Regions from separate parts of the Streptomyces nogalater genome, predicted to be linked through region 1. Evidence: riboswitches for the same ligand, from Rfam matches in the RefSeq annotation. Region 1 holds a riboswitch; the other holds the start of a gene.
What was found. Region 1 has a riboswitch for ZMP and ZTP ahead of ABD350_RS22295 (glycine hydroxymethyltransferase). Riboswitches for the same ligand answer to the same signal wherever they lie in the genome.
Positions count from the first base shown of each region.

Region 2: another riboswitch for ZMP and ZTP. It lies ahead of ABD350_RS16560 (bifunctional 5,10-methylenetetrahydrofolate dehydrogenase/5,10-methenyltetrahydrofolate cyclohydrolase); the one in region 1 lies ahead of ABD350_RS22295 (glycine hydroxymethyltransferase).

Region 1 is NZ_BAAASM010000032.1:176,376-190,422, forward strand. It holds gene ABD350_RS22230 (GMC family oxidoreductase) at 1-666, shown strand, start outside; gene ABD350_RS22235 (quaternary amine ABC transporter ATP-binding protein) at 663-2,015, shown strand; gene ABD350_RS22240 (ABC transporter permease) at 2,015-3,985, shown strand; gene ABD350_RS22245 (ABC transporter substrate-binding protein) at 3,987-4,937, shown strand; gene ABD350_RS22250 (isocitrate lyase/PEP mutase family protein) at 5,043-5,765, opposite strand; gene ABD350_RS22255 (carboxymuconolactone decarboxylase family protein) at 5,762-6,205, opposite strand; gene ABD350_RS22260 (carboxymuconolactone decarboxylase family protein) at 6,202-6,702, opposite strand; gene pdxR (MocR-like pyridoxine biosynthesis transcription factor PdxR) at 6,750-8,141, shown strand; gene ABD350_RS22270 (hypothetical protein) at 8,238-8,660, shown strand; gene ABD350_RS22275 (glutathionylspermidine synthase family protein) at 8,674-9,858, shown strand; gene ABD350_RS22280 (TetR/AcrR family transcriptional regulator) at 9,855-10,427, opposite strand; gene ABD350_RS22285 (nuclear transport factor 2 family protein) at 10,524-10,985, shown strand; gene rocD (ornithine--oxo-acid transaminase) at 10,986-12,197, opposite strand; ZMP/ZTP riboswitch at 12,300-12,388, shown strand; gene ABD350_RS22295 (glycine hydroxymethyltransferase) at 12,422-13,876, shown strand; gene trpS (tryptophan--tRNA ligase) at 13,994-14,047, shown strand, end outside.
Region 2 is NZ_BAAASM010000020.1:199,174-213,220, forward strand. It holds gene ABD350_RS16540 (ATP-binding cassette domain-containing protein) at 1-165, opposite strand, end outside; gene stsC (somaliensene A/B synthase) at 222-1,112, opposite strand; gene ABD350_RS16550 (polyprenyl synthetase family protein) at 1,197-2,264, opposite strand; gene shc (squalene--hopene cyclase) at 2,294-4,306, opposite strand; gene ABD350_RS16560 (bifunctional 5,10-methylenetetrahydrofolate dehydrogenase/5,10-methenyltetrahydrofolate cyclohydrolase) at 4,723-5,580, opposite strand; ZMP/ZTP riboswitch at 5,607-5,687, opposite strand; gene ABD350_RS16565 (nuclear transport factor 2 family protein) at 5,747-6,112, opposite strand; gene ABD350_RS16570 (hypothetical protein) at 6,228-6,455, shown strand; gene ABD350_RS16575 (S-(hydroxymethyl)mycothiol dehydrogenase) at 6,604-7,692, shown strand; gene ABD350_RS16580 (MBL fold metallo-hydrolase) at 7,692-8,321, shown strand; gene ABD350_RS16585 (SDR family oxidoreductase) at 8,414-9,328, shown strand; gene ABD350_RS16590 (arsenate reductase ArsC) at 9,345-9,767, opposite strand; gene ABD350_RS16595 (ArsR/SmtB family transcription factor) at 9,859-10,167, shown strand; gene arsB (ACR3 family arsenite efflux transporter) at 10,164-11,267, shown strand; gene ABD350_RS16605 (sulfite exporter TauE/SafE family protein) at 11,475-12,338, shown strand; gene ABD350_RS16610 (aminotransferase-like domain-containing protein) at 12,656-14,044, shown strand.

The DNA.
Region 1 (14,047 bases):
CCCGAGTCGGTCATCGTCTGGGAGACCCACGGCCCGATCCCGGAGAACTCGGCGATGGACTCCGACGCGGGCCTGTTCGTGCGCCGCGACCCGGAGCACGCCGGACCGGACCTGATGTTCCACTTCTACCAGATCCCGTTCACCGACAACCCGGAGCGCCTCGGCTACCAGCGGCCGGAGTTCGGCGTCTCGATGACCCCGAACATCCCCAAGCCGAAGAGCCGCGGCCGTCTGTACCTGACCAGCGCGGACCCCGCCGTCAAGCCGGCCCTCGACTTCCGCTACTTCACCGACGAGGACGACTACGACGCCCGGACCCTGGTCGACGGCATCCGCATCGCCCGCGAGATCGCCAAGACCGAGCCGCTGGCCGGCTGGCTCAAGCGCGAGGTGTGCCCCGGCCCGGAGATCACCGGCGACGCCGAGCTGAGCGAGTACGCCCGCAAGGCGGCCCACACCGTCTACCACCCGGCCGGCACTTGCAAGATGGGCGCCGCCGACGACGAACTCGCCGTAGTGGACCCCGAGTTGCGCATTCGTGGCCTCGACGGCATCCGTATCGCCGACGCGTCCGTCTTCCCGACCATGACCGCCGTCAACCCGATGATCGGGGTGCTCATGGTCGGGGAGAAGGCCGTCGACCTGATCGGAGGTGACCTGCGATGACCCTCACCGTCCCCACCCGCAAGCCGCCCACCACGGCCGAGCCCGTCTTCTCGGTGTCCGGCCTGTGGAAGGTCTTCGGCCCCAAGCCCGAGCGCGTCCCCGCCGACCCCGAGCTCAGCGCGCTCACCCCCGCCGAGCTGCGCTCCCGCACCGGCTGCACGGCCGCCGTCCGGGACGTCTCCTTCGACGTCCGCAAGGGCGAGGTCTTCGTCGTCATGGGGCTGTCCGGCTCCGGCAAGTCCACCCTGGTCCGCTGCCTGACCCGGCTGATCGAGCCGACGGCGGGCACCATCGCCATCGACGGCGAGGACGTCCGCGCGATGGACCGGGCCCGGCTGCGCGAACTGCGCCGGCACCGGGCCGCGATGGTCTTCCAGCACTTCGGTCTGCTCCCGCACCGCACGGTCCTCGACAACGTCGCCTACGGCCTGGAGATCCAGGGCGTCGGCCGGTCCGAACGCCGGGAACGCGCCGCCGAGTTCGTCGCCAAGGTCGGCCTGGCCGGCATGGAGAAGCGCCGCCCCGGCCAGCTCTCCGGCGGCCAGCGCCAGCGGGTGGGGCTGGCCCGGGCCCTGGCCGTGGACCCCGAGGTGCTCCTGTTCGACGAGCCCTTCAGCGCCCTGGACCCCCTCATCCGCCGGGACATGCAGGACGAGGTGACCCGGCTGCACCGGGAGGAGGGCCGCACGATGGTCTTCATCACCCACGATCTGAGCGAGGCCCTGAAGCTCGGCGACCGCATCGCGCTGATGCGCGACGGCCGCGTGGTGCAGCTCGGCACGCCCGAGGAGATCGTCGGCGCCCCGGCCGACGACTACGTCCGCGAGTTCGTCCGGGACGTGCCCCGCGAACAGGTGCTGACCTGCCGCACCGCCATGCGCCCGGCGTCCGCCGAGGACGCCGCGCACGGCCCGGCCCTGCGCCCCGAGGCCACCGTCGCCGAGGCCATCGAGGCGGTCGCCCGTGCGGGCACCCCGGCCCGGGTGATGGACGCGGGCCGCTGCGTGGGCGTGGTCGACCACGACCGGCTGCTGGGCGTCGTAGCAGGCGTCACCCCCGAAGCACCGACCACGACCACGACCACACAGCCCCCCGCACCACTGCCCGACGAAGCCCCCACAGCCACGAGCACGTCCGGCGCCGCAGCCGGGCGCGACGCGGCCGCCGCGGGCGCGACCGGTGCCGTATCCGGGGGTGCCGCCGTCACGGGTACGCCCGGTGCCGCAGCCGGAGGCGACCCTGCCGCCGCGGGCGCGACCGCCGTAGTCGAGGGTGACGCCTTCGCCCCGGGCGGTGAGCGCCGGCCGGCGTCCCAGGCCCCGGCGCGCGGTACCCGGGGGGCCGTCTGATGGCAACGCTCACCTTCCCGACCTCCCGGACCAAGGCCCCCCGCCTGCTCAAGAGCCGGGCCGCCGCCAAACTCCTCTTCCTCGCCCTCCTCACCGCCGTCCTCCTCCCCCTCCTGAACCGCTGGGGCAACGGCACCTGGCCCCACGCGCTCACGGTCAGCCTCGACAAGCCCCTCGCCTCCGCCAGCGACTGGGTCATCGACAACCGGGACAGCCACCCCCTGTTCCTGTACTTCCTCGGCCACCTCAGCAACGCGGTCGTCATCGCCGTACGCGCCGTCTACCTCACCCTCCTCGCGGCGGGCTGGGCCGGTGTCACGGCCTTCGGCGCCCTGCTCGCCTGGCGCCTGGCCGGTCTCCGCCTGGCCGCCGGGACGGCCCTCGCCTTCCTGGTCTGCGGAGCCCTCGGCATGTGGGTGCCGACCATGCAGACCCTCGCCCTGATGGTCGTGGCGGTCCTCGCCTCCGTCGTCGTCGGCGCGCTCCTCGGTCTCGCCGCCGGCCTCTCCGACCGGCTCGACCGCGCCCTGCGCCCGGTGCTGGACACCATGCAGGTGCTCCCGGCCTTCGCCTACCTCCTCCCCGTCGTCCTGGTCTTCGGCATCGGCGTCCCCGCGGCCGTCCTCGCCACCGTCGTCTACGCCGCCCCGCCGATGGCCCGGCTCACCGCGCTCGGCCTGCGCGGGGCCGACCCCGAAGTCCTGGAGGCCGTGGAGTCGCTCGGCGCCACCCGCCGCCAGCGGCTGCTGACCGCCCGGATCCCGCTGGCCCGGCAGGAGCTGCTGCTGGGCCTCAACCAGACGATCATGATGGCGCTGTCCATGGCCGTCATCGCCGCCGTCATCGGCGCCGGCGGCCTCGGCGACCGCGTCTACCAGGCGCTCGCCTCGGTCGACGTCGGCGCGGCCCTGGCCGCCGGCATCCCCCTCGTCCTGCTCGCCATCGTGCTGGACCGGCTCACCGGTGCGGCGGGCGACGCCACCGCCCGCCCGAAGACCGCCTCCCGCCCGGAGTCCGCCGGCCGGCCGAGGATCACCGGCTGGGCCCTCACCCTGGCCGGCACCGTCGCCGCCGCCCTCGCCGCCCGGCTGCTCGGCGCGACCGACTGGCCCGCCGGCTGGACCCTGGACATCGCCGGAGCGGTCAACCGGGCCGTCGACTGGATGACCGACCACCTCTACTCCGGTGTCCCGGTCGTCGGCGGCACCGCCGACTGGGCGGGTCACTTCACCACCTGGGTCCTCGACCCGGTCCGCGCCGGACTCCAGGGGATGCCCTGGTGGTCGGTGCTGCTCGTGGTCGCCGCCCTGGCCTGGCTCATCGGCACCTGGCGCACCGCGCTGACCGCCGTCCTCGCCATGGCCGCGATCGGTGTGCTCGGCGTGTGGGAGCCGTCGCTCGACACCCTCTCCCAGGTGCTGGCCGCCGTCGCCGTCACCCTCGTACTGGGCCTGGCCACCGGTGTCGCCGCGGCCCGCAGCGACCGCGTCGACCGCGCCCTGCGCCCGGTGCTGGACGTCTTCCAGACCATGCCGCAGTTCGTGTACCTGATCCCGGTCGTCGCCCTGTTCGGCGTCGGCCGCGCCCCCGCCGTCGCCGCGGCCGTCGTCTACGCCCTGCCGGCCGTCGTCCGGATCACCGCGCAGGGCCTGCGCCAGGTCGACCAGGCCGCGCTGGAGTCCGCGCGCTCGCTCGGCGCGACCGGACGGCAGCAGCTGTGGCAGGTGCAGCTCCCGCTCGCCCGGCGCGCGCTGCTGCTCGCCGTCAACCAGGGCGTGGTCCTGGTCCTCGCCGTCGTCATCATCGGCGGCCTGGTCGGCGGCGGCGCCCTCGGCTACGACGTCGCCTTCGGCCTCGCCCAGGGCGACCTCGCCACCGGCCTGGTGGCCGGCGCCGCCATCGTCTGCCTGGGCCTGATGCTCGACCGGGTGACCCAGCCGACCCGGCGCCGCGCGGGGAAGGGAGCCTGACATGCGCCGTACCGCGATCACGGCCGCCGTGGCCGCCTTGGCCCTGACCACCGGCTGCGGCGCCGCCGACATGACCAAGCAGGCCAGCCCGTTCGCCAACGCCCGGGGCGCGAAGACGGTCACGCTGTCCGTGCAGTCCTGGGTGGGCGCACAGGCCGACGCGGCCGTCGTCCAGTACATCCTGGAGCACAAGCTCGGCTACCGCGTCGACACCGTCCAGGTGGACGAGGTGCCGGCCTGGGACGCGCTCAGCCAGGGCCGGGTCGACGCGCTCCTGGAGGACTGGGGTCACCCGGAGCAGGAGAAGCGCTACGTCGAGGAGAAGGGGACGGTCGTGTCCGGCGGCGGCCTCGGGGTGACCGGCCACATCGGCTGGTTCGTGCCGACCTACCTCGCGAAGCGGCACCCGGACATCACCGACTGGCGGAACCTGGACAAGTACGCCTCGCTGTTCCGCACCGCCGAGAGCGGCGGCAAGGGCCAGCTGATGGACGGTTCCCCGTCCTACGTCACCCACGACAAGGCCCTGGTGAAGAACCTGAAACTGGACTACCAGGTCGTCTTCGCCGGCTCCGAGGCCGCGCAGATCACCCAGATCAAGCGGTTCGCCAAGGAGAAGAAGCCCTTCCTGACGTACTGGTACGCACCCCAGTGGTTGTTCGAGAAGGTGCCGATGACAGAGGTGAGGCTGCCGCCGTACAAGGAGGGCTGCGACGCGGACCCGGCGAAGGTGGCCTGCGGCTACCCGCACACCCCGCTGAAGAAGTACCTCAACGCGGGCTTCGCGAAGTCCGGCGGCAAGGCGGCGGCCTTCCTGAGGAAGTTCCGGTGGACCACCGAGGACCAGAACGAGGTGGCCCTGATGATCGCCGAACAGAAGCTGTCCCCGGCCGAGGCGGCGAAGAAGTGGGTGGACGGCCACCCGTCCGTCTGGAAGAAGTGGCTGACCTGACCCGCCGCCCCCGGCCGACGCCGCCGCCCCCGGCCGACGCCGCCGCCCCCGGCCGACGCCGCCGCCCCCGGCCGACGCCGGCGGATCCGGTAGTCCCGGTGGGCCCTACGGCAGCAGCCCGGCCGCGATCTCCCGCAGCACGGCCGTCGCCCGCCGCTGGAGGCCCGGTCCGAACGTGACCCGGGTGGCCCCGAGTTCGCCGAGCGCGGCGGGCGAGGGGCCGTCCCCGGCCGGCCGGCCCATCAGGTTCAGCGGGCCCTCGATCCCCGACCGCAGCAGCGGCACCACGTCCGCCGGGGCGAGGATCGGGTACACGCAGTCGGCGCCCGCCGCGCGGTACAGCGCGGCCCGCTCGATGGCCCGTTCCGGATCGCCGTCGCCGTGGACGAAGACGTCGACGCGGGCGTTGACGAACAGCCGGCCGGCGGCGGCCTCCCGCACCCCGGCGAGGAACTCGGCGTGCGCGTGCGGGTCCTTGAGGACACCCCCGTCGGAGTCCTCAAGGTTGCAGCCCACGACACCGGCTTCCAGCAGCCGTTCGACCAGCTCCGCGGGCGCGAGCCCGTAACCGCCCTCCACGTCCGCCGAGACCGGTACGTCCACCGCCCGCGCGATCCGGGCGACGGCCGCGAACATCTCGTCGGCCGGGGTGGCCCCGTCCTCGTACCCGAGGGAGGCGGCCACCCCCGCGCTCGGCGTGGCCAGCGCCGGGAACCCGGCCTCCGCGAAGACCCGCGCGGCGGCGGCGTCCCACGGTCCGGGCAGCACCAGCGGATCGCCCGGGGCGCGCCCCCGGTGCAGGGCGCGGAACTCCTCCGCCTTGCTCATGGCTGCCGCCCTCCCGGTGGAACCCGGCGGCTGACCATCAGGCGGTTCCAGCCGTTGATGACGGTGATCAGGGCGATGAGGTGGGAGAGTTCCGCCTCGTCGAAGTGTTTGGCGGCGGCCTCGTACACCTCGTCGGGAACGAAGCCCGCCGTGAGCACGGTGACCGCCTCGGTCAGCGCCAGCGCGGCCCGCTCCCGCTCGCTGTACAGGCCCTCGGTCTCCTCCCAGGCGTTCAGGAAGTGGATGCGGTCCTCCGACTCGCCGTGCCGCCGGGCCAGGCCCAGGTGCATGTCGAGGCAGAACGCGCAGTGGTTGATCTGCGAGGCGCGGATCATCACCAGTTCGGCCAGGCCGAGGTCGCCGAGCCCCTTCTTGGCCGCCGCGCTGACGGCGGCCATCGCCTGGAAGACCTTCGGGTCGAGCAGCTGGGTACGGTTCACTTGTGCTGCCCCGGGTGGTAGTGGCCCGGAGGCGTCCGGGTGGACACGCCGAACCGGTTCCAGGCGTTGATGACGGCGATGGCGGCGATCAGCTGGGAGAGTTCGGCCTCGTCGAAGTGCTTGGCGGCCCGCTCGTAGACCTCGTCCGGCACGAACCCGTCCGTCAGGACCGTGATCGCGTCGGTCAGCTCCAGCGCCGCCAGCTCCTTCTCGGTGTAGAAGTGCCGGGACTCCTCCCAGGCGCCGAGCTGGATGATCCGCTCCACGCTCTCGCCGGCCGCGAGGGCGTCCTTGGAGTGCATGTCGAGGCAGCGCGCGCAGTGGTTGACCTGGGAGGCGCGGATCTTGACCAGCTCGCGCAGCCGGGGGTCCAGGCCCTGGTTGGCGACGGCGTCCAGCTGGATCATCGCCTTGTAGACCTCGGGCGCGTGCTGGGCCCAGCGCAGCCGCGCCGGCTCCTCGGGGGCGTAGGTGACGGGTTGTTCGTGAGTGCTCATGTCTTCGACCCTAGAAGCGAGGCAGCCCAGAGGTATGGTCCATTCCCATGGCGGAATCATGGGCCACTTTGGGCGTCGACCTGCATCTCGAACCGGCCCTCGCGGGCGGTGTGCGCCGGGGCCTGACCGACGCCCTGCGGGACGCGGTGCGCACCGGCCGGCTCGCCCCCGGCACCCGGCTGCCGTCCTCCCGGACCCTCGCCGCCGACCTCGGCATCGCCCGCAACACCGTCGCCGAGGCCTACGCCGACCTGGTAGCGGAGGGCTGGCTCACCGCCCGGCAGGGCTCCGGCACCCGGGTGGCGGACCGGGTGGTGGCCCCGCCGCCCGCCCCGTCCGGGCCGGGCCGCCGGGAGCCCGGCCGCCCCGCCCACAGCCTGGTCCCCGGCACTCCCGACCTCGCCGCCTTCCCGCGCGCCGAGTGGCTGAAAGCCGCCCGCCGGGCGCTGGCCACGGCCCCCTTCGACGCGCTCGGCTACGGCGACCCGCGCGGCCGGCGCGAGCTGCGCACCGCCCTCGCCGGCTACCTCGCCCGGGTCCGGGGCGTGCGCGCCACCCCGGACACCGTCGTGATCACCGCCGGCACCTCGCACGCGCTGCGCGTCCTCGGCGCGATGCTGCGGGCGCGCGGGGCGGACACGGTCGCGGTGGAGTCCTACGGCCTCGACGTCCACTGGCGGCTGCTGCGCGCGGCGGGCCTGGCCACCCCCGCGCTGCCCTACGACGCGCTCGGCACCGACCCGCGCGCGGCGGACGGTGCCGCGGCGGTCCTGCTCACCCCGGCCCACCAGTTCCCGACGGGCACCCCGCTGCACCCCGACCGGCGGGCCGCCGTCGTGGACTGGGCGCGGCGCACCGGCGCCCTGGTGCTGGAGGACGACTACGACGGCGAGTTCCGCTACGACCGCCAGTCGGTCGGCGCCCTCCAGGGCCTGGACCCCGACCGGGTGGTCTATCTGGGCACCGCCAGCAAGTCCCTCGCGCCCGGGCTGCGGCTGGGCTGGATGGTGCTGCCGCCGGCCCTGGCGGAGGAGGCGGTGGCGGCCAAGGGCCACGTCGACACCTGCGGGGCGCTGGACCAGCTGACGCTGGCCGAGTTCCTCACGTCCGGTGCCTACGACCGGCACGTCCGCTCCGCCCGCCTGCGCTACCGGCGCCGCCGGGACGCCCTCGCCGCGGCCGTGGCCCACCGGGCGCCGGCGGTGCGGGTCACGGGCATCGCGGCCGGGCTGCACGCGGTGCTGCGGCTCCCGCCGGGCCTGGAACAGCCGGTGGTCCAGGCGGCCGGCCTCCAGGGCCTGGCCCTGCACGGCCTGTCCTACTACCGCCACCCCGACGCGCCGGCCGACCCCTCGGACGCCCTGGTGGTCGGCTACGGCACCCCTCCACAGAGCGCGTGGGCGGGCGCGCTGGAGGCACTGTGCCGGGTGCTGCCGTAGCGGCGCGGGCGCGCCCGCGGGCCACCCCGGTTGGGTGTACGCGCGCCCCGTCTCTAGGCTGGCCGCCGAACACTCGTCCGACGGGGGAGACACATCATGGCGCACACCGCACGGCAACTGCGCTCCGGAACGGTCGTCCTGGGCGGCATGGGCCTGTTGGCCGCCGCCCTCACCGCCTGCTCGTCCGACCCGGACAAGCGCTGTGTGGACCGCGACAGTTACGACGTCTCCAAGGGCTACAAGGTCGTCTCCGACAAGGACTGCAAGACGTCGGGCGGGAGCGGCGGCTCCTCCTCGGGCAGGAAGAAGCCCGTCAGGAAGGGCGCCGAGCGACCGGTCAACGCCGCCTGGTACTACGAGGGCAAGGAGAAGAACGGCTGGGTCGACGGCGGTTCCTTCTACAAGTCCGGCGGGTCGGGCGGAGGTTCGGGAAGCGGCGGCTCGGGTGGTTCGTCGTACGACAACGGCGGGGTGAGCCGCGGCGGCTTCGGCGGCGGCCACGGCTCCTCCGGCGGCTGACCGGAGGACGCGCATGGAACGCCGTACCACGACCCCCCGCCCCGGCTGGCAGCAGACCGTCGAGGCCCAGGGCCTCGTCTATCCCCTCACCCGGTACCCCGACGACTCGCTGCGGCCGTACTGGGACGAGAGCGCCTACTACGTCTTCTCCCTCAAGGAGGTCGAGGCGCTGGAGGAGACCGTCGCGGAACTGCACCGCATGTGCCTCGCGGCGGCGGCGCACATCGTGGCCGAGGACCGGCTGGCCGACCTTGGCATCACCGACGGGCGGGTGGCCGCCGCGGTCACCGATTCCTGGCACCGCCGCGCCGAACTGCCGTCCGTCTACGGCCGGTTCGACCTGCGCTACGACGGCACCGGCCCGGCGAAGCTGCTGGAGTACAACGCGGACACGCCCACCTCGCTGGTGGAGGCGGCCTCCCCGCAGTGGTTCTGGATGGAGGAGCGTTTTCCCGGCGCCGACCAGTGGAACTCCCTGCACGAACGCCTGGTGGAAGCCTGGCGCGCCCAGGCCGCGCTGCTGCCGCCCGGCGCCCTGCTGCACTTCGCGCACTCCGCCGCCGACGAACTCGGCGAGGACCTGATGACGGTCGCCTATCTGAAGGAGACGGCGGAGCAGGCCGGCCTGGCCACCGACTGGCTCGCCATGGAGGAGATCGGCTGGGACTCCCTCTCCGGCCGCTTCGTCGACAACCGGCTCCGCTTCATCCGGGGCATCTTCAAGCTCTACCCCTGGGAGTGGCTCACCACCGACGCCTTCGGCGGCCACGTCCTGGACACCCTGGACAACGGCGGCGGCACCGGCAGCACCCTGTGGATCGAGCCGGCCTGGAAGATGCTGCTGAGCAACAAGGCCCTGCTGGCGATCCTGTGGGAGCTGTACCCCGGCCATCCCCATCTCCTCCCCGCCTACCTCGACGGCCCCCGCGACCTGGCCACCACCACCGGCTACGTGGCGAAGCCCCTGCTGGGCCGCGAGGGCGAGGGCATCACGGTCCACGAGCCGAACACCCCGCCACCCCTGCGCGAGGACCCCTGCTGCTACCAGCAGCTGTCCCCCCTCCCCGCCTTCGACGGCAACCACGTCGTCCTGGGCACCTGGATCGTCGCCGGCGAACCGGCGGGCCTCGGCATCCGCGAATCCACGGGCCTGATCACCGACGAGTACGCCCGCTTCCTGCCCCACGTGATCCTCTAGGCCGCCGCGCCCCCGAACAGCGCCTCCACCGCCCCCCGCGCGTGTCCCGCCGCCGACGGGTCGCCTGTGATGCCCGCTGTGACCATGGCGCCCTCGGCGAGTAGGTGGACGGGTTCGGTGAGCGGGAGGCCCGTGGCGTTGACCCAGGAGGCGAGCTGGGCGTGGAAGGCGCGTTTGTGGGAGCGGACCTCGGTCAGGACCGCCTCCGAGGTGGCGCCCAGCTCCCCGTGGGCGTTGATCCAGGCGCAGCCGCGGAAGCCGGGCTCGGCGAACCACGCGGCGAGCCAGTCGAAGACCGCCAGGACCCGTTCGCGGGGGTCGGTGACGCGCTCCACGTGGGCGGCCAGGCTCTCCCGCCAGCGCCGGTCGCGGCGCCGGAGCATGGCGACGACCAGGTCCTCCTTGGTCGGGAAGAGCCGGTAGATCCGTTTCAGGGGCAGTCCGGACGTCTCCCGGACCCGGTCCATGCCGACCGTCTGGAAGCCGTGCGCGTAGAAGAGCGTCTCGGCGGTGTCCAGCAGTGTCTCGCGGTCCAGGTGGTCCTGTTCCTCGGTGGCGGGGGCGGGCATCCGGGCTCCTCGGTGTCTCCTTGACGTTGAGAACGGTCGTTCTCTACCTTAGCCGCAGCGATGGAGAACGACCGTTCTCGACCATAGGAGGCCGCCGTGCCCGAAGGACGCCCGCCCTACCCGCCGTTCACCCTGGAAACCGCCCGGCAGAAGGTCCAGGCGGCCGAGGACGCCTGGAACACCCGCGACCCCCACCGGGTGGCCCTCGCCTACACCGAGGACTCCGTCTGGCGCAACCGCGACCGGTTCCTCACCGGCCGGGAGGAGATCGTCGCCTTCCTCACCGCCAAATGGCGCCGGGAACTCGACTACGCGCTGCGCAAGAGCCTGTGGAGCTTCCACGAGGACCGCATCGCCGTCCGCTTCCAGTACGAGTGCCGCGACACCGACGGGCAGTGGTGGCGCTCCTACGGCAACGAACTGTGGGAGTTCGACGCCCACGGCCTGATGCGCCGCCGCGAGGCGAGCATCAACGACGTGGCCATCGAGGAATCCGACCGGCGTATCTTCGGGCCCCGGCCCGCGGACGAGCGCGGCACCGACCTCCCCCTGCGCTGATCAGGCGCCGAGCAGCACCGCCCGCAGCTGTTCCACGCCCCAGTCCAGATCGTCCTCGCCGATCACCAGCGGCGGCGCGATCCGGATCGTCGCCCCGTGGGTCTCCTTGACCAGGACCCCACGGGCCAGCAGCCGCTCGGCGATCTCCCGCCCGGTGCCCACCGCGGGGGAGACGTCCACCCCGGCCCACAGCCCCCGCCCGCGCACCGCCGTCACCCGGCCCGTCCCGGCCAGCTCGCCCAGCAGCCGGTGCAGCCGCTCGCCCAGCCGGGCCGCCCGCTCCTGGTACTCCCCGGTCCGCAGCATCGCGATCACCTCCAGCGCCACCGCGCAGGCCAGCGGATTCCCGCCGAACGTCGACCCGTGCTCACCCGGCCGGAACACCCCGAGCACCGCCGCGCTCGACACCACCGCCGACACCGGCACGATCCCGCCGCCCAGCGCCTTGCCCAGGACGTACACATCCGGCACGACCCCCTCGTTCTCGCACGCGAAGGTCCGCCCGGTCCGGCCCAGCCCGGACTGGACCTCGTCGGCGACGAAGAGCACGTTCCGCTCGCGGGTCAGCTCCCGCACCCCCGCCAGATAACCGGCCGGCGGCACGATCACCCCCGACTCGCCCTGCACCGGTTCCAGCAGCACCGCCACCGTGTTCTCCGTCAGCGCCCCCCGCATCGCCGTCAGGTCGCCGTACGGCACGATCTCGAACCCCGGCGTGTACGGCCCGAAGTCCGCCCGCGCCGCGGGATCCGTGGAGAAGCTGATGACGGTCGTCGTACGGCCGTGGAAGTTGCCGCCCGCCACGACGATCTTCGCCATCTCCGCAGGCACCCCCTTCACCCGGTAGCCCCACTTCCGGGCCGTCTTGACCGCGCTCTCCACCGCCTCCGCGCCCGTGTTCGCCGGCAGCACCATCTCCATCCCGCACAGCTCGGCCAGCTCCGCGCAGAACGCCGCGAACCGGTCGTGGTGGAAGGCGCGGGAGGTCAGCGTCAGCCGCTGAAGCTGCCGCCGGGCCGCCTCGACCAGCCGCGGATGGCCGTGCCCGAAGTTCAGCGCCGAGTAACCGGCCAGCAGGTCCAGATACCGCCGCCCGGCCACATCCGTCAGCCACGCCCCCTCGCCCGTGGCGATCACCACCGGCAGCGGATCGTAGGTGGGCGCGCAGTGCGCGTCGGCGAGGGCGATGAGGTCTTCTTCGGCAGCGGTCACGGACTCTCCCGGATCGGCCCGGATACGACGATGACCTCCTTCTTAACCCCGCTCGCATGGTGGACGCGGGATCTTCCCCGCCCGGCGCGCCCGGTAGGCTGACACCCGGGCCGTGACTGGCGCGCTGGGATGGGACAGACCATCAGGGAGCGGCCCGAGCGGTAAGAGTGCCGTGCGCCTGGGCCGAACGTGAACGCTGTACGCACACCGTCCGGAGGTCCCCGATGCCCGAGAACGCCGCCCCCCTCTCCACCGAGTCCACCGCCTTCCGCGCCGCCCTCGACGTGATCCGCGCCGTGGAGCCGCGCGTCGCCGACGCCATCGGCCAGGAGGTCGCCGACCAGCGCGGGATGCTCAAGCTGATCGCGTCCGAGAACTACGCCTCCCCGGCCACCCTGCTCGCGATGGGCAACTGGTTCAGCGACAAGTACGCCGAGGGCACCGTCGGCCGCCGCTTCTACGCCGGCTGCCGCAACGTCGACACCGTCGAGGCCCTCGCCGCCGAACACGCCCGCGAGCTCTTCGGCGCCCGCCACGCCTACGTCCAGCCGCACTCCGGCATCGACGCCAACCTCGTCGCCTTCTGGGCCGTCCTCGCCGACCGCGTCGAGGTGCCCTTCCTGGAGAAGGCCGGCGCCCGCCAGATCAACGACCTCACCGACGCCGACTGGGCCGAGCTGCGCCAGGCCTTCGGCAACCAGCGCATGCTCGGCATGTCCCTGGACGCCGGCGGCCACCTCACCCACGGCTTCCGCCCGAACATCTCCGGCAAGATGTTCGACCAGCGCTCCTACGGCACCGACCCCGCCACCGGCCTGATCGACTACGACGCCCTGCGCGCCCAGGCCCGCGAGTTCAAGCCGCTGATCATCGTCGCGGGCTACTCCGCCTACCCGAGGCTGGTGAACTTCCGGATCATGCGGGAGATCGCCGACGAGGTCGGGGCCACCCTCATGGTCGACATGGCCCACTTCGCCGGCCTGGTCGCGGGCAAGGTCCTCACCGGCGACTTCGACCCGGTCCCGCACGCCCAGATCGTCACCACCACCACCCACAAGTCGCTGCGCGGCCCGCGCGGCGGCATGGTGCTGTGCGACGACTCCCTCAAGGACCAGGTGGACCGCGGCTGCCCGATGGTCCTCGGCGGCCCGCTCCCGCACGTCATGGCCGCCAAGGCCGTCGCCCTCGCCGAGGCCCGGCAGCCCGCCTTCCGGGACTACGCCCAGCGCATCGTCGACAACTCCCGCGCCCTCGCCGAGGGCCTGACGCGCCGCGGCGCCACCCTCGTCACCGGCGGCACGGACAACCACCTCAACCTGATCGACGTCGCCACCTCCTACGGCCTCACCGGCCGTCAGGCCGAGGCGGCCCTGCTCGACTCGGGCATCGTCACCAACCGCAACGCCATCCCGGCCGACCCGAACGGCGCCTGGTACACCTCCGGCATCCGCGTCGGCACCCCCGCGCTGACCACCCGCGGCCTCGGCACGGCGGAGATGGACGAGGTCGCGGCCCTGATCGACCGCGTCCTGACCACCACCGAGCCGGGCACCACCAAGTCCGGCGCCCCGTCCAAGGCGAGCCACGTCCTGGACGAGAAGGTCGCCGACGAGATCGCCCACCGCGCCACGGACCTGGTGGCGGGCTTCCCGCTCTACCCGCAGGTCGACCTCGGCTGAAGAGCCCCGTAAGGGGCGCGGGGCCGCATGCGACATGCGGCCCCGCCGCGCGGGCGCGAGCAGCCACAGGCGGCCCGCAGTTCCCCACGCACCGAACCCTTCACACTCTCTGCGACAATGAAAAACATGGCTGACCGACCTCGCGTGCTCTCCGGCATCCAGCCCACGGCT
Region 2 (14,047 bases), on a different contig from region 1:
GCCCCGGTCGGGCGCCAGATGTCCCATGGCGATCCGGAGCAGTGTGCTCTTGCCCGTGCCGTTCTCGCCGACGACGCCGACCAGGGTTCCGGCGGGCACGTCGAGGTCGGCACCGCGCAGGAGCTGTCTGCGGCCGTAGGCCTTCCAGACGCCACTGAGGCGCAGGCGTGGCTGCCGGCACACGTGCTGCGCGGCCTCTGCGGTCACGTCGGGGCCTTTCGTCAGTGAAGTGTGTAGACGGAGGCGGCCAGGGCGAGGGTGTACCACTGTTCCACCAGGCGGTAGCTGCGCTGGTCCTGTTCCCGGCCCCGCGCCAGCAGCACCCGGATAGAGAGCAGCAGGCTCCAACCGCACAGGACGACGTCCGTGGCGATGATCCACCAGTGGGGGCCCGCGGGCTCCATGAGGAAGTGGTGGATGGCCAGGGGACCGACGGCGAAGCCGGCGCACAGGAAGACCCGGGTGGGTCTCTCGCCGAAGACCAACGGCATGGTGGAGCGGTGGACCGCGCGGTCGCCGGTGATGTCGCGGAGGTCCTGGACGGACATCAGTAGGGTCACGGTGATCGCCAGGGTCACGATCCAGCGCCAGGCGTCCGGCGACATGGCGGTGACCATCTCCCAGGCGGCGGCCAGCTGGGCGACGACTCCGGCGCCGGCGTAGAGGTTCCTGCCCAGCCAGTGCCGCCCCCAGCGGTACTCGTGCTGGAGCAGGGAGAGGAGCTGCCACATCAGGGCCCACTCCAGGACGCCCAGACAGTACCCGTACACGGGGAAGAGGACCCGGACGGCGTTCAGGCGCAGCCGAGCGCCCCGGATGCTGCTCTGGCCGGTGACCAGCGGGCGGAACGGCTTGTTGACCCGGTCCTCTTCGACGCCGACGAGCTGGTTGGCCAGGGTGTGTTCGTAGACGAACAACCAGAAGTACAGCGCACCGGAGACCAGGGCGACCGCGGCTTCGGACGGGGGCAGCCGGGCGTGGACGACGGCCGCCGTCACGAAGCAGGTGGCGGGGAAGACGGTGGTCCAGCGGTCGGCGCTGATGAACAGCCAGCTCAACCGGATTTCATGCCAGGCGGTCTGGAGGACCGCCGCGGGTGCGGTCAAGGTCATCACTGTGGATCCATACCTCCCTGGTGGGCCGGGCCGGTGGACGGCCGGGGCATCTCCTGGTGCCGGCCGGCGGCCGGTCCGGCGTCACGCCGTGCGGTGTACGACGGCCTCCGCGACGTCCTTCAGTGTGCGGACGGCGCAGGCCGGGAAAGGGGCCAGGGCGAGGGAGTCCAGAGCCTGCCGGTACCTCTCCTCGATCATCCGCTCGACCGCCCGCCGGGCTCCCGTGCTGGTGAGGATGTCGCGGACCTCCTCGGCTTCCTGCTCCCCGATGTCGGGGTCGCCGATCAGGGTGTGCAGCCGGCCGGCCTGCGTCGGTCCGCAGACCCGCAGCGCGTGGACGACGAGGCTGGTGCACTTGCCCTCGCGTAGATCGTCCAGGCGGGATTTGCCCGTCCGGTCCGGGTCCCCGAACACCCCGAGGATGTCGTCCCTGAGCTGGAAGGCCTCCCCGAGGGGGATCCCGTAGGCGCTGAAGGCGTTCATGACGTCCGGACCGGCACCGGCGAGGGCCGCCCCCACCTGGAGGGGGCGCTCGATGGTGTATTTGGCGGTCTTGTAGCGGATGACGCTCAGCAGCGTCTCGACGCTCGCGTGGAGCCTGCCGGTGGTCAGCAGGTCCAGGTGCTGGCCGGCGATCAGTTCGCTGCGCGCCAGGTCGACGCAGTGCAGCACCCTGGCCCGGTGGGCGTCGGGCATGGGCGTGGTGTGCAGCAACTCGTCTGACCAGACGAGGGCGAGGTCGCCGAGGAGGATCGCTCCACCGGTCCCGTACTGCTGCGCGAGCTGCGGCACGTGGTGCCGGTCGGCCAGCGCCCGGTGGACCGTGGGGCGCCCGCGGCGGCTGTCGGACGCGTCCATGATGTCGTCGTGGATGAGCGCGCAGGTGTGGGCCAGCTCGATGGACGCGGCCAGTCTGACGGCCTGCGTGGTGTCGCCCTGCCCTCCTGCCGCGATCCATCCGGTCACGCACAGCAGCGGACGCACCCTCTTTCCCCCGGAGATGAAGTCACGCAGCATCAGGATGAGCGGCGACTGGCCGGGCACCGGAGCGGTCCGTGCCTTCTCCGTCAGGAACTCGAACAAAAGATCGTCGATCGCGGTGCGTGGCGCGAAGAAGTCGGACTCCACCGCCAGTGTTTCAGCAGTCATCGCCAGGGCGCCTTTCAGAGGGAGGCCGGTCACCGGTTCGGCTCCGTCGTTTCATTCCGTTGCCGGCCCACCGATACGTCGCCCGTGCGCCGGACGTAACGGCCCAGCGCCATCAGGGGGAAGACGTGCCCGTAGTACTCGTAGTGCATGGCCACCGCCCCGGGCACGAGCGTGCCGGTGAACCGCAGCTCTTCCCAGGTGCCGTCCTCCGTCTGCCGCTCGGTGAGCCAGCGCACCCCGTCCCGCACCACGGTGCTGTCGCGCTCTCCCGCCGCGAGCAGTCCGAGCAGCGCCCAGGCGGTCTGCGAGGGGGTGGACGGGCCACGGCCGGCGCGGGCCGGATCCGCGTACGACTCCCAGCTCTCGCCCCAGCCGCCGTCCGCGTTCTGTACCGACGTCAGCCAGGCGACGGCGCGCCGGACGGCGGCGTGGCCGCGGGGAACGCCGGCGGCGACGAGAGCGGGAAGGACAGTTCCCGTGCCGTAGACGTAGTTCACTCCCCAGCGTCCGTACCACGCACCGTTCGCCTCCTGCTGCCCGAGCAGCCAGCGGACGGCACGGCGGGTGCGGGGATCGCGTTCCCTGCCCAGCGCGGCCAGCATCTCCACCACGTGGGCGGTGATGTCGGCGGTGGGCGGGTCGGTGCAGAACTCACCGAAGTCGAAGAACGGGACCTTGGCGGGGAGGGTACTGGTGTTGTCGGCGTCGAAGGCCCCCCATCCGCCCTCGCGGCTCTGCATGCCGAGACACCAACGCACCGCCCTGGCCAGCGCGTCGTCGAGGCGGGCCGGATCGGGATGGCTCACGCGGCGCAGGGCGAGCACCACCTCGCTGGTGTCGTCGACGTCGGGATAGTTCTGATTGTGGAACTGGAAGGCCCAGCCGCCGGGGGACAGCCGGGGCCGCCGTACGGCCCAGTCGGCCTGCCGGTCGGCCTGCCGGGTGAGCAGCCAGTCGGCGGCTTCGACCAGCGCGGGATGACCGGGCGCCAGGCCGGCGTCGAGGAGCGCGGTGGCGGACAGACAGGTGTCCCATACCGGGCTGTGGACGGTGTGCAGTGCCCGCACGCCGTCTTCCGGCCACGCGCCGCAGTCCTCCAGGAAGCCCCAGGCGGCTTTGAGCACCGGATGGTCCGGAGGGTAGCCGTGCAGGTGCAGGGCGAGGACGACCCACGTGGTCATGGGGGTACACGCCCCCCAGCTGCCGTCCTGTTCCTGATGCTCCAGCAGCCAGCGGACGCAGGCGTTCGCCGCGGCTTCGCGTACCGGGCGGGGGATGCCCTTGGAGCACACGCGCACGGTGGCGTTCAGACGCCGGAAGAGCTTCTCCCAGCCGCTGTCCGGTGCCGGTGAAGAGGCCGGGGCGCCGGACGGAGCGAAGAGTTCGTCGATGCCGAAGGGGGCCGGCCGCACCGGGCGATGCGCGCTGATGACGGAGAGGGAGACGAGTGCCAGGCGCATGACGGCGCTGAACGAGTAGATGTTCAGCGGCGCCCACTTGGGCAGGGCGATGATCTCCGGTGGGACTTCGGGCAGATCGTCCCAGCTCCACCAGCCGAGCAGGGCGAGCCATACCCGTGCCGTCAGCGGGGCGGCCGCCACACCGCCCCGTTCGCGTACCCACGCCGCGCACCGGAGCATGTGCTCCTCGTCCGGGCCGTCCCCGGCGAGCCGGAGAGCGATGTACGCCTGAACCGTGGTTCCCAGGTGCCCCTCGCCTTCGAAGACGAGGGCCCAGGAACCGTCCGCGCTCTGCTGCGAGCGGATCCATCGCGCGCTCGCCTTCGCCAGACGTTCGTCCAGCACTCCGAGCAAGTGGCGCAGGAAGAGATCGTGGGCGTCATAACTGACGTCCGTCGTGAACCGGCCTTTCCACCACCCCCCGGCGTCCTGCCGGGCCAGCAGGTGGTTCGCGGCCCGCACCACCGCACCGCGGGCCGCCTCCTCCGCCGGGCCGGACGCGGGGAAGGCGAACGTCACCCCGGCGTCACCCGGGGCGACAGGCCCTTTCGCGTGCGGCACACCGCCAGCCGACATCGTCATGGCACTCCTAGACCACCGAATCCGTGAATGCCCCGCGTTTCGCAGATGATCTGAATTCCACGACGATTACGGTCGCTGAACCACCGAGTCGTCGTCTCGCCGGGGCGGCATCGATCCTTCCGGATCTTTTCGGCCACCACATCCTGCATTCGAGTGGACGGTGCGGGCGTGAAGGGTCACGCCGTCCGCTACCGGACGCGCCGTCGCGCGTTGCGGCCCGGGCACGCCTCATTCGACCCCGCTCACCCAACGCGCCCCCGCCCGCACCGGCCCCGGGCCGGACCGGCAAGGCGGCGGTGGAACACGAGGGCCTCCTGAGCGCCGGTCGTGAATGCCGCGATCCACACCGGACCCAGAAGGCCCTCACCTGCTCAAGCCCCCGGCACGCCTGTGACCGACGCCCCGGGGCGGCACACTCAGGCGCCGAGCTGCCGGCCGGCCGCCGTCACCGTCTGTTCCAGCAGCGTGGCGATCGTCATCGGGCCCACCCCGCCCGGCACCGGCGTGATCAGCGAGGCGCGTTCCACGGCCGAGTCGAAGTCGACGTCGCCCACGTTGCCCGGGTTGTAGCCCGCGTCGATCACGACCGCGCCCGGCTTGATGTCCTGCCCGCGGATCAGCCGCGGCCGGCCCACCGCGGCCACGACGATGTCGGCCTCACGGACCGCCGCCGACAGGTCCCGGGTGCGCGAGTGGCAGTACGTCACGGTCGCGTCCCGCGCCAGCAGCAGCATGCCCACCGGCTTGCCGAGGATCGCGCTGCGGCCCACCACCACCGCCCGCTTCCCGGCCGGGTCGACGCCGTACTCGTCCAGCAGCCGCACGATGCCGCCCGGCGTGCAGGAGACGAAGCCCGGCAGCCCGAAGCTCATCGTGGCGAACGAGGCGAAGGTGACACCGTCCACGTCCTTCTCCGGCGCGATCGCCTCGAACGCGGCCCGCTCGTCGATGTGGTCGCCCACCGGGTGCTGGAGCAGAATCCCGTGCACCCCCCGGTCGGCCGACAACTCCCGCAGCGTGCCGACGAGTTCGTCCGTCGTGGTGGTGGCCGCAAGGGCGACGTGCCGGGAGGTGATGCCGGCCTTGCGGCAGCGGTTCTGCTTCATGCGGACGTAGGTCACCGACGCCGGGTCCTCGCCGACCAGCACGGTCGCCAGGCACGGCGCGGTGCCGGTGCGCTCGGTGAGCTCGGCGGCCCGTCGCGCGGTGTCCTCCACGATGCGGCGGGCGAGCGCGGTGCCGTCCATCAGACGGGCGGCCTGGGTCCGGGTCATGCTGCACACTCCTGGGCTGGATCGACTCTTCTCGCCCAGGCGCGCGGCTGACCTCGCGGGCCGCTCCCCGGTGGTGCTCCACCTCAGCGCCAGTCACGGCCCGCGTACAGCGTAACCGAGCGTGCGTACGGCCTTCGGACCACCTTGCCTTGCCACCGGGCCGGGGCTACTCGTCCCACACCTGGATGATCAGCTGATCGGCGATCTTGCCGTCCCGCAGCGTGAGCATCGACTCGGCCAGGACCCGGGTGCCGTCCGCGTACTCGCAGGACTCGCTGTAGGCGGCGTGGTCGCCCTGGACGACGCACTGCTCCAGCTTGTGCGTCATGTCGCGGCGGTAGATATCGTCCAGCAACTCGGCGATCTGGACCCGGCCGTGCAGTTCCGTGGGATGACTGGGCTGGTGGACACGGTCGACGATGCGGATCCGCGCGTCGTCCGCGTACAGCGACAGAAGGGTGTTGCCGGTGTTGCCCTCTATGCCCCGGCGCAGTGTCCCGGCGTCGAAAGCGGAGCCCGTCGCGCTGCCCATGGTGACCTCCTTCAGGCGCCCGCGGCCCGCCCGTGAGCGGACCGCCACGGGTCCCCCCTGACGAGCCTCCTCCGCCCCGGCGGCCCCGGCAAGCGCGGCCGCCGCGGTCCGTCTCATGGGCGAGCCCGTCCCAGGCGGACACGGCGGGCGCCGGCGCCGCCGTCGCCGGAAAGCTCGCCGCGCTCTCCACTCGCTCACCGCCGGTGACATCCCGGCCCCGCACCGCGATCGGGTGCCGGAGGCCGGCGACCAGGTGCAGGAGCTGAAACACCTGCGCGAACCGAACCAGCTGCGCCGGCTGGAGCAGGCCATCACCCCGCGGCGCCCGTGCTCGGCCTGGTGAACGCCGTCCCGGTCCGCCGGCGCCGACCCGCCCCGCGCCGCGGCCGACGGCGGCCGGAAGGATCCGCGATCATGTACGTGATCCTTCCCGCTGCCGACCGGTCGCGTCGTAGGGTCGTCGGCGAAGGTATTCGATGAAGGGACAGGCCATGGCGCAGGAAGTACGCGGCGTGATCGCACCGGGCAGGAACGAGCCCGTACGGGTCGAGACGATCGTGGTGCCGGACCCGGGGCCCGGCGAAGCCGTCGTACGCGTCCAGGCCTGCGGGGTCTGCCACACCGATCTGCACTACAAGCAGGGCGGCATCTCCGACGACTTCCCCTTCCTGCTCGGCCACGAGGCCGCCGGCGTCGTGGAGTCGGTCGGCGAGGGCGTCACCGACGTCGCCCCCGGGGACTTCGTCATCCTCAACTGGCGTGCGGTGTGCGGGCAGTGCCGGGCCTGTCTGCGCGGCCGGCCCTGGTACTGCTTCGACACCCACAACGCCCGGCAGAAGATGACCCTCGCCGCCACCGGCCGGGAACTGTCGCCGGCCCTCGGCATCGGCGCCTTCGCCGAGAAGACGCTCGTCGCGGCCGGCCAGTGCACCAAGGTCGACCCGGCCGTCTCCCCGGCGGTCGCGGGCCTCCTCGGCTGCGGGGTGATGGCCGGCATCGGCGCCGCGATCAACACCGGCGGTGTCGGCCGGGGCGACTCGGTCGCCGTCATCGGCTGCGGTGGTGTCGGCGGCGCGGCCATCGCCGGGTCGCACCTGGCCGGCGCGGCCCGCGTCATCGCCGTGGACATCGACGACCGCAAGCTGGACACGGCACGCACCCTGGGCGCCACCCACACGGTCAACTCCAAGGAGACCGACCCCGTCGAGGCGATCCGCGAACTGACCGGCGGGTTCGGCGCCGACGTCGTCATCGAGGCCGTCGGCCGCCCCGAGACCTACCGGCAGGCCTTCTACGCCCGCGACCTGGCCGGCACCGTCGTCCTCGTCGGCGTCCCCACCCCGGAGATGAAGCTCGAACTGCCCCTGCTGGACGTCTTCGGCCGCGGCGGCGCCCTGAAGTCGAGCTGGTACGGCGACTGCCTGCCCAGCCGTGACTTCCCCATGCTGATCGACCTGCATCTGCAAGGCCGCCTGCCGCTCGACGCGTTCGTCACCGAGACCATCGAACTCGGGCAGGTGGAGCAGGCGTTCGAGCGGATGCACCACGGCGACGTGCTGCGTTCGGTGGTGGTGCTGTGATGACCGCGCGCATCGAACGCCTCGTCACCAGCGGCCAGTTCACCCTGGACGGCGGCACCTGGGACGTGGAGAACAACGTGTGGCTCGTCGGCGACGACCGGGAGGTGATCGTCATCGACGCCGCCCACGACGCCGAGGCCATCGCCCGTGCCGTCGGCGACCGACGCCTGACCGCCATCGTGTGCACGCACGCCCACAACGACCACGTCAACGCGGCCCCGGCACTCGCCGACCTGACCGGCGCCACGATCTGGCTGCACCCCGACGACCTGCCGCTGTGGAAGCAGACCCACCCGCACCGCGAACCCGACCGGCACCTCCTCGACGGCCAGGTCATCGAGGCCGCCGGCGCCGACCTCACCGTCCTGCACACCCCCGGACACGCCCCGGGCGCCGTCTGCCTGTACGACCCCGGGCTCGGCACCGTGTTCACCGGCGACACCCTCTTCCAGGGCGGCCCGGGCGCCACCGGACGCTCCTTCTCCCACTTCCCGACCATCATCGACTCCCTCCGTGACCGCCTCCTCACCCTGCCGGCCGAGACCAAGGTCCTCACCGGGCACGGCGACGCCACCACCATCGGCGCGGAGGCCCCCCACCTCCAGGAGTGGATCGAACGCGGGCACTGATCACGGGCGCCCACCGGAACACCGACAGAAGATGTCCGGTATTCCCGCGAGAGTGGCGGAGCACAGCACGCACCACACGCGGGAGGCAGGACATGACAGGACCGCTGGACGGCAAGGTGGCGCTGGTCGCCGGGGCGACGCGGGGCGCGGGCCGGGGCATCGCCGTGGAACTCGGCGCGGCCGGCGCCACCGTGTACGTCACCGGCCGCAGCACCCGCGCCCGCCGCTCGGAGTACGACCGCCCCGAGACCATCGAGGACACCGCCGGCCTCGTCACCGAGGCCGGCGGCCGGGGCATCGCCGTACCGGCCGACCACCTCGACCACACGGCCGTACGGCAGCTGGTGGACCGGATCGCCGTCGAGCGGGGCCGCCTCGACATCCTCGTCAACGACATCTGGGGCGGGGAGAACCTCTTCGAATGGGACACCCCCGTGTGGGAGCACGACCTCCACAACGGGCTACGGCTGCTCCGCCTCGCCGTCGAGACCCACGCCGTCACCAGCCACTACGCCCTGCCGCTGCTGTTGCGCCGGCCCGGCGGCCTGGTCGTGGAGGTCACCGACGGCACCGCCGAGTACAACCGCGACACCTACCGCGTGAACTTCTTCTACGACCTCGCCAAGGCGTCCGTCCTGCGCATGGCCTTCGCCCTCGGCCACGAACTCGGGCCGCGCGGAGCGACGGCCGTGGCCCTGACGCCGGGCTGGATGCGCTCGGAGATCATGCTCGACGCGTACGGCGTGCGCGAGGAGAACTGGCGGGACGCCCTGGCACGCGAACCGCACTTCGCCATCTCCGAGACCCCGCGCTTCACCGGCCGGGCCGTGGCCGCGCTGGCCGCCGACCCGGACGTGGCCCGGTTCAACGGAGTGTCCCTCTCCAGCGGCGGCCTGGCACGGGAGTACGGCTTCACCGACCTCGACGGCAGCCGCCCGGACGCCTGGCGGTACCTGACCGAGGTTCAGAACGCGGGCAGACCGGCGGACGTCACCGGCTACCGGTGAACTCCGAGCCGGTCGTCTACGGCTTGGCCGGGGCGATCTCGGCGATCAGGTCCTCGATCAGGACCTTGATCTCGTCGCGGATCGGGCGGACGGCTTCGACGCCCTGGCCGGCCGGGTCGTCCAGCTTCCAGTCGAGGTAGCGCTTGCCGGGGAAGACGGGACACGTGTCACCGCACCCCATGGTGACGCAGACGTCGGACTCCTTCACCGCGTCGACGGTGAGGAGCTTCGGGACCTCGGCGGAGATGTCGATGCCGACCTCGGCCATCGCGGCGACGGCGGCCGGGTTGACCTGCTCGCCCGGGTCGGAGCCGGCGGAGCGGACCTCGACGCGGTCTCCGGCCAGGTGGGTCAGCCAGGCGGCGGCCATCTGGGAGCGGCCGGCGTTGTGGACGCACACGAACAGGACGGACGGCTTCGCGCCGGGGCTTGCGGGCATGAACGGCTCTCCCGTCTCGCGGCGGCCGCGCGCCGCCCATGACATCAGCATCCGCTGGTATCAGCGAACCATGATGTGAAAATATCAGCGCATGCTGACTTCAGTCGATGCTGATGTGATCCGGGCGCTGGGCGATCCGCTCCGGCTGCGGATCGTGACCCTGCTGGCGCGCGAGACGCTGTGTACCACGCACCTGGTGGAGGAGACCGGGGCCAGGCAGACCAACCTGTCCAACCACATGAAGGTGCTGCGCGAGGCCGGGCTGGTGGAGACCGAGCCGTGCGGCCGCTTCACCTACTACAAGCTCAAGCCCGAGGTACTGGCCGGCCTGTCCGGGCAGTTCGCCGAGCTCGCGGCTTCCGCCCGCACCGCTGCCGGGAACAAGAGGGCCTGCCCGTGACCTCCACCGAGCCCACCACGACCACGACGGCGGGGGAGCCGTCGGTCGTTGCCAAGCTCTCCACGCTCGACCGCTACCTGGCGGTGTGGATCCTCGCCGCGATGGCCGTCGGCCTCGGACTCGGGCGGCTGATCCCCGGCCTGGACGACGCCCTCGCGAAGGTGGAGATCGGCGGGATCTCCCTGCCGATCGCGCTCGGCCTGCTGATCATGATGTACCCGGTGCTGGCGAAGGTCCGCTACGACCGGCTCGACGCCGTCACCGGCGACCGGAAGCTGATGGTCTCCTCGCTGGTCGTCAACTGGCTCGTCGGCCCCGCGGTCATGTTCGCGCTCGCGTGGATCTTCCTGCCGGACCTCCCCGAGTACCGCACCGGCCTGATCATCGTCGGCCTGGCCCGCTGCATCGCCATGGTGATCATCTGGAACGACCTGGCCTGCGGTGACCGCGAGGCCGCCGCCGTCCTCGTCGCCCTCAACTCCGTCTTCCAGGTCCTCGCGTTCGGGCTGCTGGGCTGGTTCTACCTCGACCTGCTGCCCGGCCTGCTCGGCCTCGGCGACGGCGAGCACCTCGACATCTCCCTGTGGAAGATCGCGGTGAACGCGGTCGTCTTCCTCGGTATCCCGCTCGCCGCCGGCTTCCTCACCCGCCGCCTGGGCGAGAGGAAGCTCGGCCCCGCCGGCTACGAGCAGCGGTTCCTGCCGAAGCTCGGCCCCTGGGCGCTGTACGGACTGCTGTTCACGATCGTCGTCCTGTTCGCCCTGCAAGGGAAGACGATCACCTCGCAGCCTTGGGACGTCGCGCGGATCGCGCTGCCGCTGCTGGTGTACTTCGCGATGATGTGGTTCGGCACCTTCGCCCTCGGCAAGGCCATCGGCCTGGCCTACGACCGCACCGCGACCCTGGCGTTCACCGCGGCGGGCAACAACTTCGAGCTGGCCATCGCGGTCGCCATCGCCACCTTCGGCGTCACCTCCGGCCAGGCCCTGTCCGGCGTCGTCGGCCCGCTCATCGAGGTCCCCGTCCTGGTGGCGCTGGTCCACGTCTCCCTCGCCTGGCGCCGCGGGTTCACCACCCGCGCCGGGACGTCGACCCGCTGACCCGCCCAGGGCATGCCGTGCCCGTGGCCGCCACGGGCACGGCAACCGCTGGTCCGGGCCGGGTTCGGCGAAACCACCGAGCACGGGCACGCCGCCGTCGGAGGAACCCGCGATCTCCGGCATGCGGGGTGGGCAGGCGCGTGAGCGCCGGACATGCTGGTCCCCGACTCGCGCGCATCCGCGCGCCGCCCAGAGAGGTCCTGCTTCGTGGTCACCAGAGCCGGTGTGCTGCCCGGTCGAGCTGTGCGCTCGATACCCCTGACGTTCACCTGCGGTGCCGCGGTCGGTGTGCTGGGCGGCATGATCGGCCTGGGCGGAGCGGAGTTCCGCCTGCCCCTGCTGATCGGTGTGTTCGGGTTCGCGGCCCTGTCCGCGGTCATCCTGAACAAGGCGATGAGCCTCGTCGTCGTCCTCACGGCCCTGCCCGCCCGGCTGGCCGCCGTCTCCTTCTCCGACCTGGGCGCGCACTGGACGGTCGCGGTCAACCTGCTCGCCGGCAGCCTGCCGGGCGCCTGGGCGGGCGCCTCCTGGGCGGTACGGATGCGCACCGCCACCCTCTACAAGGTCCTCGCCGCCTTGATGGTCGCCATGGCCGCCGCCCTGGTCCTCACCCACACCACCGAACCGGGCGCGCTCGGCCTCGGCGCCCCTGTCCGGGCGGTCGCCGGGGTGGTGGCCGGCTTCGGGATCGGCGTGGTCGCCGCGATCATGGGCGTCGCCGGAGGGGAGCTGCTGATCCCGACGATCGTGCTGCTGTACGCCGTCGACATCAAGACCGCGGGCAGCCTCTCGCTCCTGGTCTCGCTGCCGACGATGCTCGTCGCCTTCGCCCGCTACAGCCGGGACGGCAGCTTCACCGTCCTGCGGGGCAACCTCCGCTTCACCGGGATCCTCGCAGCGGGCTCGATCGCCGGAGCCCTGCTCGGCGGACTCCTCCTCGGAGTGATCCCCAACCTGGTCCTCATCCCCGGCCTCGCCGTGATCCTCCTGGTCTCGGCGCTGAAGACGGCCCGTCACGCCACACCGGCCGCGCAGACATCCCGAGCCAGCGGCCGGGCACCGCGCCGATGACCTCCACGACGCGCTCCCCCACGGCCGTTCAGGGAAGCTGACGCATCGTCAGCCGCAAGCGGCCGGCACCCGCAGCACCCGGCCGGTGTCCGCCTCGGTGGCCCGCCAGTTTCCGAACGCCGCACGAGCGCGGGCGCCCCGCCGTACACCGTCGGCGTCACATGCGCCGGGCGGCGACATCACGGGCGGCCTGCGACGGTTCGGGAAACCGGGCCGGATCACCGGCGGGCGCACGGTCCATGCGCCGCGCCCCAGGCCGCGCGGGCCGCCCCGCGCCTGGTCCACTTCGCCACAAGTGGACCGTTAAAACTGGACCGGTGGACACTGGACTCGTCGCCGCGCTCGGCGACTGGCGCGCCCGGCCCGGCCCCCTCGCCCGCGCCCTGGCCGCCGCGGTGCGGGACGCCGTGGTCGACGGCCGGCTCCCGGCCGGCACCCGGCTGCCCCCGGAACGCGAACTGGCCCGCACCCTGCGGCTGAGCCGGGGCACGGTGGTCGCCGCGCTCAGCCTGTTGCGCGCCGACGGCTGGCTGCGCACCCGGCACGGCAGCGGCAGCGCCGTACGCCTGCCCGCCCGCCTCACCGAACGCACCGCCCCCTGGTCCCTGGACCGCGGCGGCGCCCTGGGCGCCGACCTGGACCTCACCCTCGCGGTGACCGCAGCGCCCCACGACGCCTACCGCGCCGCCCTCGCCCGCGCCGCCGAACTGACCGCGCCGCTGCTCGTGGACTCCGGCGTCGCCACCGCCGGCCTGCCCCGGCTGCGCGCCCTGCTCGCCGACCGCTACACCCGCGCCGGACTCGCCACCCGCCCCGAACAGATCCTCGTCACCGCCGGCGCCCAGGCCGCCCTCACCCTGCTCCTGGACCACCTGCACACCGACCGCACCGCGCCCGTCCTCGTGGAGAACCCCGCCCACCCCGGCGCCCTCGCCGTGCTGCGCGCCCGCCGCGCCCGGCTGCTGCCGGTCCCGGTGTCGGCCGCGGACGGCTGGGACACCGCCCGCCTCACCACCGCCGTGCGCCGCCACCGCCCCCGGCTCGCCTACCTGGTCCCCGACTTCCACGACCCGACGGGCGCCCACATGGACCCCGCCGCCCGCCGGACGGTCGCCGCGCTCGCCGAACGCCACGACCTGACCGTCCTCGCCGACGAGACCCTGCGCGACCTGGACCTGAGGACACCGCCCGGCACCGAGCCGCACCTCGCCGGGGCCCGGGTGATCCAGATCGGCTCGGTGAGCAAGACCCTGTGGAGCGGCCTCCGGGTCGGCTGGATCCGGGCCGGCGCGGACCTCGTACGACAGCTGCGGCTGCGCCCCCTCCAGGCCCAGCTCGCGCCGCCGCCCCTGGAACAGCTCATCACCGCCGAACTCCTCGGCGCGCCGCTCCCGGCGCTGCTCGCCGACCGGCGTGCCCGGCTGCGCGCCCAGCGCGACCACCTCGCCGGGCTGCTCGCCGGCACCGGCTGGACGTACACCGTCCCGGCGGGCGGGCTGAGCCTGTGGCTGCACCTGGGCGGCACCGGCCCACGGGCCGCGAGCCTCGCGGCCAGGGCCGCCGCACGCGGCCTCGCGCTCAGCCCGGGCCCCCGCTTCGCCGCCGACCGCGCCACCCTGACCCGCCACCTCCGGCTGCCGTTCACGGCCACCCCCGAGACCCTGACCCGGGCGGTGGAGCTGCTCAGGGCGTGCGATACGGTCTGAACT